Regions from separate parts of the Serratia sp. FDAARGOS_506 genome, predicted to be linked through region 3. Evidence: predicted binding sites of a transcription regulator. Region 3 holds the regulator's gene; each other region holds the start of a gene.
The links. The regulator LexA, encoded in region 3, represses DNA repair genes until DNA is damaged. The targets are predictions, from matches to a motif close to TNCTGTATGTACATACAGNA.
Positions count from the first base shown of each region.

Region 1 (3,278 bases), 2.2 Mb from region 3:
ACTGGAGCTGGAGCTGGGGCTGGAGCAACTGGAGCAACTACGTCATCCTGACCGAAGCGGTAAGAAACGCCCAGGCTTAGCATGGTGTTGTCTGGACGTGCGCCAACGGTACCTGCGTCACCGATGTTGCTTACGAACTGGTAGTCCAGGCGGGTAGCCCAGTTTTTGGTCAGTGCGTATTCAACACCAACAGCAGCCAGCGGAGAAACGCCGGTGTCGTGGTCGCTCAGGCGAGTGCCGTTGCCGTAGTTAGCTTTGGAGTCTGCGCGCCATACCATACCACCCAGACGAGTGTAGATGTCCAGATCGTCAGCAATTGGGTAGCTCAGTTTAGCGGCCAGTTGAACGCCCTGCGCTTTGAAAGCACCGTTGTTCACGCTGCCTTTGTAAGGCATACGGCCGAGCCAGTCATAGCCCAGTTCGAAGCCCAGGTATTGGTTTGCCTGGTAGCCCAGGAACGCGCCGGCACCCAGCTGATCTTTGTGGGTTGGGCCGTTGCCGATACCGTTCTGGTAACCGTTGCCGTAGAAACCAGTGTCGTGGTACTGGGACCAACCCAGTTTAGCACCGGTGTACCAGGTGTTATCTTTTGGAGCGGCTTGCGCTACGGTAGCGAAACCTGCCAGTGCCACTGCTAATGCGATAGCTGTCTTTTTCATTTTGCGCCTCGTTATCATCCAAATAGGCAATGAGCTTTAAAGCTGTTTTAAGCCCTTGGTTAAATTCCTTCGCCAAGGTTTAAGCCCTCGTTTGTTACTCGCCAGTTTTTCTGACGTTATAGAGCAACCTTGGCGATGTAAAGTCTACAACGTGGCGCGAAAGTTACAAGTGTGATGTGATAAGGCTCTAAAAAAAAACGCGGAATCGTACATATTTGCTAACATTCTCAGCCTAAAAAAACGGCGATTCATTGGGCGTTTTTGCTTGGCAAACCGCAGCCGGACTAGCTTCGCGCCTTATCCCGTAAAGGTTCCCTCTACGGGGTGCAAAAATGATGGGAAAAATCCTAAATTTACTTAATGATACAAAGAAGAGTGAATTTTTAGGGTGGAACAGTGTCCGTGAGTCGGGTCAATGTCACGTTGAGGACGCATGATAAACCCATAGGCATTACCCAATTCTGCCGCACGTCTTAATTTTAGACGATCCTCCTCCGTTAGCTCGGGCAACCAGCCGAGAACCACGCTGTAGTTCCCCGTTTGCAGCGCTTTTTCCATCGCTTCAACCGTATTCACCGGGCTGATTTGGCTCAACTGCACCATTTTATCTACCGGCAGGCCGGACTGCTGCAACCATTGTTTGCTTAACTTTTGCTGAGGTGTGAGCCACAGCAGCCAGCGAGATTGTTTGCCCAGTTGCAGCAGCAGGGGCAGCAGCAGTTGAGCCACTGCGGGCTGGCGCTCGTTGTAAACAAGTTCACTGATTAAGCCATTCTCTTTCTCTTTGCCGACATCCGTGTTCTTCGCAACGTTATTCGCTGTAAAAGAGCCATGGCTGAAATGAGGTTGGTAGAGTGATTGAGTACGCATAAAGTTCCCGCCCGTCGTGTTACTGTATGTTTATACAGTACCTCTGGTTTAGGATAAGATCAACCCAAATTTTCGTAGCGGCTCGCATAATTGCGATCATTTTTTGTACTGATGTTTTTTGTGATTGGCATGCAGGCGGATAGTGCGTATTTTCCTAATTAGTTGTTCACGTTACTTTTTTCATTGATGAGAGAAATAATACGAACGGAACCTAAAAAGGAGGAACGCTATGAAAAGGATGTCGACGAGAAGAATCGCGCAGGCTAAAAATTGCTTCGCCGCGTTGGGTACCATCACCACGCGGTCGCAGTTTGGCGGCTATGGGTTGTTGGCTGAGGGGGTGATGTTTGCAGTGATAGCGGAAGGCGAGCTGTATTTGCGGGCTACGGCGAGCATGGAGCCGGCCTTTCGCGCCCGGGGCATGGTCAATATGGTTTATTCCAAGCGTGGTGTGCCCATCACTTTGCGTTATTACTGGGTTGATGAGTCTCTGTGGCGGGATCGTAATGAGCTGGTGGGGCTGGCATGGCAAGCTGTCAGGGAAGCGCGCCAGGAGCAGCGGCTCAAGGCCGGCGATCATGGAAGATTGAAGGCGCTACCGAATATAGATGTCAACATGGAACGCTTGCTGTGGCGAGCGGGTATCCGCAACGCCTATGATTTGCGGCTACACGGTGCGAAACGCAGCTATCTTTGCCTGCTGCAACAACAGACCAATTTGGGATTGCGAGTTCTGCTGTCGCTGGGTGGGGCGATAGCCGGTTATCATCAGGCAGCATTGCCGAGCGACTTGTATAACGAACTGGTGCGTTGGTTTGATCATATGATGGCGATGCGTCGCCATGGGCATGCACCGGTGATTCAGGGCCCACCGAGTGGGCCCTGAATAATTAGGCGGCCTTATTGATTTGAGTGTGCAGCGCGGTGAGTTCCGGCAGCAATTCGAGCACCAGTCCCACCTGCTGCAAAACCAGCTGTTCTTTACTTTCTGGTTCCGGAACGGCTTTGCGAATGCGCTCCGCCAGCTGTTCCAGCGCCTGCGTAATTCGCTGGCTGTTCCGTTCCTCCTGGTGCAAGGCGCCGTCTACATAACATACGGCATCATTGAGCAGATCGAGCGTGGCAGGAGTGTTCAGCCGCTCGCGGTGCGCGCCCAATGCCGAGATATAACTCAGGAGAGTGTGATTCAGGCAGAGCAGACGGAAAGCGGCTTCCTGTAGCGCCTTGTCGGCCTTGGGGTCGGCGGACATGTTGGAGATGACCGAAGCCAGTTCGGCATCGCTGTTGTGGGCATCTCGTCGCGCAATGCGGTAGGCAAGGCCGTTATCCTTACCCTGGTGGTATTGCACCAGAATGGCGTCCAGATAACGGCAGTTGGCATTCAGTGTTTTATCCACCACCGCCGGCAGTTGGCGGAACTTCCAATCCGGCCAGATAAAGCTGACCGCCGCCCAAGCGATGGCGCAGCCTAGCAAGGTATCGTAAACGCGTGGGGCTGCGACTTCGAATCCTTCACCCAACAGGTTAAAGCACAAAAGTACCAGCAGCGTGATGAACATCGTCGCGTGTGCATATTGTACGGTGCGGAAAGCGAAGAACAGAACGCCGGTGATGACGATTAACACCAGTTGTCCTTCCAGTGAAGGCACGAAATAAAGGATCGGCAGGCCGATAAGGATACCGGCCAGGGTGCCGATGATGCGCAGTGCCAAGCGCCGGCGGGTGGCGTTATAGTTCGGTTGGCAGACG
Region 1 is NZ_CP033831.1:3,233,697-3,236,974, forward strand. Features, by position in the region: gene ompA (porin OmpA) at 1-659, opposite strand, end outside; gene sulA (SOS-induced cell division inhibitor SulA) at 1,017-1,529, opposite strand; gene EGY12_RS15635 (TfoX/Sxy family DNA transformation protein) at 1,759-2,415, shown strand; gene yccS (YccS family putative transporter) at 2,420-3,278, opposite strand, start outside.
Region 1: sulA (SOS-induced cell division inhibitor SulA) is a predicted target of LexA. The motif match lies at 1,550-1,569, and genes of this name have one in related genera.

Region 2 (3,278 bases), 2.3 Mb from region 3:
GGCCTGCAGGGTGTCGATAGCGACCAGCACGCGCTCGCCTTTCGGCTTGTCGTCTTTCAGCAGCTGCAGCGACGCCACGCCGAGGAAGGTGGCGAAGATCACCACGCTGATGATCGACGTCGGGCTGGCGCCAGTCAGATCGGCGAACGGGTTTTTCGGAATGAACGACAGCACCATCTGCGGCACGGTCAGATCGGCCAGTTTGCCCACGTAGTTGGTTTGGATCGCCGTCAGGCGAGCGCTTTCCTGCGCGCCTTGCACCAGACCTTCGGCGGTCAGGCCGAACAGGTTGGTGACCAGCACGCCCACGAGCGCCGAGATCAGCGTGGTGAACAGCAGCGTGCCGATAGTCAGGACGCTGATTTTGCCCAGGGAAGAGGCGTTGTGCAGCTTGGCCACCGCGCTCAGGATCGAGGCGAACACCAGCGGCATGACGATCATTTGCAACAGCTGCACATAGCCGTTGCCGACGATGTTGAACCAGCTGATGGATTCTTTCAGCACCGGGTTGTCGGAGCCGTACACCAGCTGCAGGCCCAGGCCGAACACCACGCCGACCACCAGGCCGACCAGCACTTTTTTCGCCAGGCTCCATTGCTTGTGGCGGGTTTGCGCCAACAGCAACAGGAGCGCGACAAACACCAGCACGTTAATCACGAGCGGAAGATTCATCCCCAATGTCTCCAATAATCTTTCTTATAAAAACGACTACGCATCACGTATGTCGCGATGTAAATATCGTAACAGTTTGCCGAGTGGCCTACTTATATCCAAATGGAATTTGATATAGCTTTTTGTGTGTTTTTGTTCGTTTTATATACGCAAGGGTGATGGGTTGAGTCTGTTTTTGTGATCAGAGTCTGATATTTCTGATTTGCTCAACATAGGATTGCACCGGCAGGGTGAAATCACCTTGCCAACAGATGGCAAACGCCACCAGGCACAGACACAGCACGCGCTCGAGCTGGTTGCCTTTTTGCGAGTTGAGCAGCGGCAGGCGAAAACGCCAGCGGCACGGCCACAGCAGCGGAACGCCGGCGGGGGTGAGCATATCGGCCAGCAGGTGGCTGAAGTAGCCGATGATCATGGCGTGCAGCGCGTCTGCCGGGATTGGCCAGCTGCGCGGCACGTCCAACTGGAACAGCGCCATGCCGCCGGCTATCGCCAGCAGGCTGTGGGTGAAGCCGCGGTGGCCGAAGGCGCGGGCGATGGGCAGGGCAATCCAGCGCAGACGCTGGCCCAGTACCGACTTGGGGTGATCGATGTCCGGCAGCAGCGAGGTCAGCAGCGCGGCGGGTATGATGTGCCACCAGTCGCCGGTAGCCAGCTCTGGCGTGACTTCCGCCTTCTTGGCGAAGATCGCGCAAGCGACAGAGAAAATGAGATGTCCTTCCGCAGTCATGCTGTTGCGATTCCGGCTGGTAAACTGTTAATTTATCCAGTATATGGGAAAATTCCCAGTAGTGGAAGCAGTTACCCTGTAACCAATTGTTTATTTTTCCCTGTTTTACAACGGCTTGTTAATGAAACGCCTAACAAATCATCGATTCTGACGTGAGGGAACGAAAAGCGGGCGATGGTCGGTGTGTAACGGAGAGACACGAAGGCGGTTTTCAGTGTGCGGCGGCGGGAGGAAGCGGCGGCCGCGAAGAGCGCTGCGTGGCAGTGACAACGCTCTGCGAACCGCCGCTTTCCCTGCCGCCCAGCATAGTAACAACAGCATGCCGATTCAATAATAATGAAACGCTGTTTCGTTTGTTTTGCGGCACAGATCCCTTTTATGACGCAGAGCGGAAAAGCCAGGGCGCCGGTGGCCGGCGCCGCAGGTCAGGCAACGTGGGCGGGGGTGAGCTGTTCCAGGGTCTCCAGCTTGTGATCAGCCAGCGCCCAGCGCGGATCGTGGCGGTATTCGGCGGCTGGGATCACGATGGAACGCATCCGCGCGGCCTTGGTGGCGATCATGCCGTTAAAGGAGTCTTCCAGCGTGATACAGCGCAGCGGATCGCTGCCCAGGCGTTCGGCGGCGATCAGGTAGACCTCCGGGTGCGGTTTGCTGTACGGCAGGTATTCGGCAGAAACCAGCTGATCAAAGTAACCCTCAAGATCGAACATTTTCAGCACCTGCTGTTGCATATGCAGCGGCGAGGCGGAGGCGAGACCGATGTTCAGCCCCTGGCTACGGCACAGCTCCAGCGCCTGCCGCACGCCCGGCAACAGCGGACGCGTCTCGTGCACCAGCTCGATGGCGCGTTCGATAATCCGCGCCGACACCTCATCGAGCGAAACCCCTTGCCAGGGCATCGCCTGGTACCACATCTTCACCACCAGATCGATGCGCAATCCCAGGGTGTCCGGCAGTTTGTGGCGATCGGACAGATCCAGACCCAGCGCGCCGAAGATATCCAGCTCGGCCTGCAGCCACAGCGGTTCTGAATCGATCAACAAGCCGTCCATATCAAAAATTGCGGTTTCAATGCGTTGCGAATAAGCCATTAACGGTTAACTCCTGCCGGCGCGGGTGAATGTCCCGCTACTGTAGCATTGCCGGCGGGGCGCTTCAAAACGGGGCCCCACCAACAAGGGGGCGTGAATCGCGGGTAAACTGTTGATTTCGGCGAATTCGGCTAAGCTTGTAGCACAGCGGGAATGAAGAAAACGGTGGGCGATTTTCGCCAACTGCAGGTAGACTTAGCCGATTCGGTTACGTCGCTAACAAGGGGAACACATGACGTATCAACAGGCCGGGCGTATCGCCATTTTGAAACGCATTCTCGGATGGGTGGTTTTTATCCCGGCGTTGCTGTCGACGCTGATTTCCGTGCTGGGCTTTATCTATCAGCACAGTGAAAAAACCAAGGGCATCAACGCGGTGATGCTGGATTTTGTCCACGTGATGGTGGATATGGTGCGCTTCAATACGCCGTTCCTGAACCTTTTCTGGTACAACTCGCCGGTGCCTGACGTGGATAAAAGCCTGTTCAGCGGCGCCAATCTGATGTTCATCATCATCTATATACTGATCTTCGTTGGGCTGGCGCTGCAGGCTTCCGGCGCGCGTATGTCGCGCCAGGTCAAGTTCATCCGCGAAGGGTTGGAAGATCAAATGATCCTGGAGCAGGCCAAGGGCAGCGAAGGACATACGCGCCAGCAGCTGGAGGAGCGCATTACGCTACCACACCACACCATCTTCCTGCAGTACTTCCCGCTGTACATCCTGCCGATCGTGATTGCGGTGATCGCCTGGTTCGTGATCCGCCTGCTGGGGCAGTTGGCCGGTG
Region 2 is NZ_CP033831.1:3,552,415-3,555,692, forward strand. Features, by position in the region: gene EGY12_RS17285 (L-cystine transporter) at 1-672, opposite strand, end outside; gene EGY12_RS17290 (metal-dependent hydrolase) at 854-1,402, opposite strand; gene hxpB (hexitol phosphatase HxpB) at 1,828-2,493, opposite strand; gene EGY12_RS17300 (YniB family protein) at 2,726-3,278, shown strand, end outside.
Region 2: EGY12_RS17290 (metal-dependent hydrolase) is a predicted target of LexA. The motif match lies at 1,425-1,444, and genes of this name have one in related genera.

Region 3 (3,278 bases):
GGCCGGCCAGAAGTTGAGGTTGATGCCCGCGGCGATGTGCGGCGGCACCAGGCCCTGGTGATACAGCACGTAGGACAGCAGCAGGTAGTCCATGTGGCTGCGGTGGCAGGGCACGTAGACGATCTCGTGGCCGTCCTGCGCCAGCTGGCGCACGCGCTCGGCGTTGGTGACGTTGATGCCCTGATACAGCCGGTTCCAGGTCCAGCTCAGCACGCGATCGGACAGGCGCACGGTTTCGTAGGAGAAGTCGGCGGCGATCTCTTCCATCAGCGCGATGGCGTTCTGCTGGGCTTTCTCGTGCGAGATCTTCTTGCTGCGGGCTTCGTCTTCGACCGCTTTTTCGATCGCTTTGGACGCCAACAGCTTGTTGAACAGATCCTGACGGGCCGGCAGGCTCGGGCCTACCGCAGCCAGGCGCTGACGCGAGAAGTGCATGCGCGCCACGCGCGCCAGTTTCTGCGCGATGGTTTTATCCGTGCCGTGCTCGGTGGCCATGCGGCGCAGCGAAACGGTATTGGAGAAACGCACGAAGCTGTCGCGGCCGAGCCACAGCACGGCAAAGAATTTCTGCACGCCGTTCAACAGACGCAGGTGCGGCGTGCCGTGGCCTTCGCGGCCCGGCGAGCGGCCGAACATCACCGAAACCGGCAGCATCTGAATGTCGAGATCCGGGTTGCTGCGGTGCAGATCCAGATAGTCGTGGAACAGCTTTACCGACTCTTCTTTCGGGGTGTAATAGCGGAACACGCGCGGGCCGTCGTGAATGAACACGTAGCTCGGTAGCACGGTGCCGTCGATCTCCAGCGAGTTGAGCGGATCGGGCAGATCCTGCGCCAGGCACTGGGTGCGCAGCGTCAGCAAATCCGCCTTGGAATTGTAAGGCAAAACATACAAAATCGGCCGTGAGGGATCCAACCCTAGCTCGGTAACCGGATCTGAAGGGATGACCTTACTTCTTACCAACAATTTAAGTGGTAAATTCAATATTTTATAATAAATTTTACGCCAACCTGACATAACAACGTGAAGCCTCTTGTTAGCAATGCGCCGCAAGCATACCAGAAACCGGGTAGCAGATCTGTGGTGTTCGAAAACCGAGAGCCGTCAGCGCGGACTGTTCTAGACTCTTTTTATTATGACCGACCTCTGAGAAAGGCACGAAAACATGGCAAACCAAGCAACCGGACTGACCCGCATCATCAAGGCCGCCGGCTATTCCTATAAAGGGCTTTCCGCCGCCTGGCAGCACGAAGCGGCTTTCCGCCAGGAACTGGTGGTCACCGTTCTGGCTATCATACTGGCTGTCTGGCTGGATGTGGGTGCGATAGCGCGCATTTTATTGATCGGATCGGTAGCGCTGGTGATGATCGTCGAGATCCTGAACAGCGCGATCGAGGCGGTGGTGGATCGCATCGGCAGCGAACATCACGAGCTGTCCGGCCGGGCCAAAGACATGGGGTCGGCGGCGGTGTCGCTGGCGATCGTGCTGGCGCTGTTCGTTTGGGGCACGGTCTTGTGGCAGCGTTTCGGCTGACGCAAAGCGCCTACTGACTGATTTTTATTTATTCTTTGGTTCCCAATCTGCGCTTACCTGTATATACTCACAGCAAGACTGTATAAACAAACAGGGGGCGGAATGAAAGCACTAACTACCAGACAGCAAGAGGTCTACGATCTGATTCGCGATCATATTTCGCAAACGGGCATGCCGCCAACGCGTGCCGAGATCGCGATGCGTCTGGGGTTCCGCTCACCTAACGCCGCCGAAGAACACCTGAAGGCGCTGGCACGCAAAGGCGTGATCGAAATCGTCTCCGGTGCCTCGCGCGGTATCCGCCTGCTGATGGAAGAAGAAGAAGGGCTGCCGCTGATCGGCCGCGTCGCCGCCGGCGAGCCGCTGCTGGCGCAGCAGCACATTGAAGGGCACTACCAGGTGGATCCTTCCCTGTTTAAACCGAGCGCCGATTTCCTGCTGCGGGTGAACGGCATGTCGATGCGTGACATCGGCATTCTGGACGGCGATCTGCTGGCGGTGCACAAGACGCAAGACGTGCGCAACGGCCAGGTCGTGGTGGCGCGCATCGAAGATGAAGTCACGGTCAAACGTCTGAAGAAGCACGGCAACGTGGTTGAACTGCTACCGGAGAACAACGAATTCCAACCGATCGTGGTCGATCTGCGTCAGCAGAATTTCACTATCGAAGGGCTGGCGGTGGGGGTGATTCGCAACGGCGACTGGATTTAATCGCCGCGCCCTCAGTGCCTCCCTGTATCAATCGCCCCTGTTCTGGGGCGTTTTTGTTTCTGACTTTGCCCTTTTCGTCACTGCTACGGGAAACATCTCATCATGCGCTTGATTTCCGCCTTTACCAGCGATACCGATAAAGCCCTGTGGCGCCTGGCCCTGCCGATGATTTTCTCCAATATCACCGTGCCGCTGCTCGGGCTGGTGGATACCGCGGTGATCGGCCACCTAGACAGCCCGATCTACCTGGGGGGCGTTGCGATTGGCGCGGTGGCGACCAGCTTCCTGTTCATGCTGCTGTTGTTCCTGCGCATGAGCACCACCGGCCTGGCGGCGCAGGCGCTGGGGGCACAGAACCCGCAGGCGCTGGCGCGCGCCTTTATGCAACCGCTGCTGCTGGCGCTGCTGGCCGGGGTGGCGATCGTCCTGTTGCGCTATCCGCTGATCGAACTGGCGCTGCGGATCGTCGGTGGCAATGGCGAGGTGCTGGAACAGGCGCGGCGTTTTCTTGAGATCCGTTGGCTGAGCGCGCCGGCGGCGCTGGCTAATCTGGTGCTGCTGGGCTGGCTGCTCGGCGTGCAGTACGTGCGTGCGCCGGTGATCCTGCTGATCGTCGGCAACCTGCTGAACATCGTGCTGGATATCTGGCTGGTGATGGGCCTGGGCTGGAACGTGCGGGGGGCGGCGGCGGCCACCGCCATCGCCGAATACGCCACGCTGCTGCTCGGCCTGTGGCTGGCATGGCGGGTGATGCGCCTGCGCGGTATTACCCTGCCGATGCTGCGCCAGGCCTGGCGTGGCGATCTGCGTCGGCTGCTGGCGCTTAACCGCGACATCATGCTGCGTTCACTGTTGTTGCAACTGTGCTTTGCGTCGCTGACCATTTTCGGTGCTCGTCTGGGAAGCGACGTAGTGGCGGTCAATGCGGTATTGATGAATTTGCTGACGTTCACCGCCTATGCGCTCGATGGTTTCGCTTATGCGGTGGAGGCCCATTCGGGCCATGCCTATGGTGCTCGAGACGATAGCCAAC
Region 3 is NZ_CP033831.1:1,033,391-1,036,668, reverse strand. Features, by position in the region: gene plsB (glycerol-3-phosphate 1-O-acyltransferase PlsB) at 1-1,017, opposite strand, end outside; gene EGY12_RS05210 (diacylglycerol kinase) at 1,166-1,534, shown strand; gene lexA (transcriptional repressor LexA) at 1,637-2,245, shown strand; gene dinF (MATE family efflux transporter DinF) at 2,348-3,278, shown strand, end outside.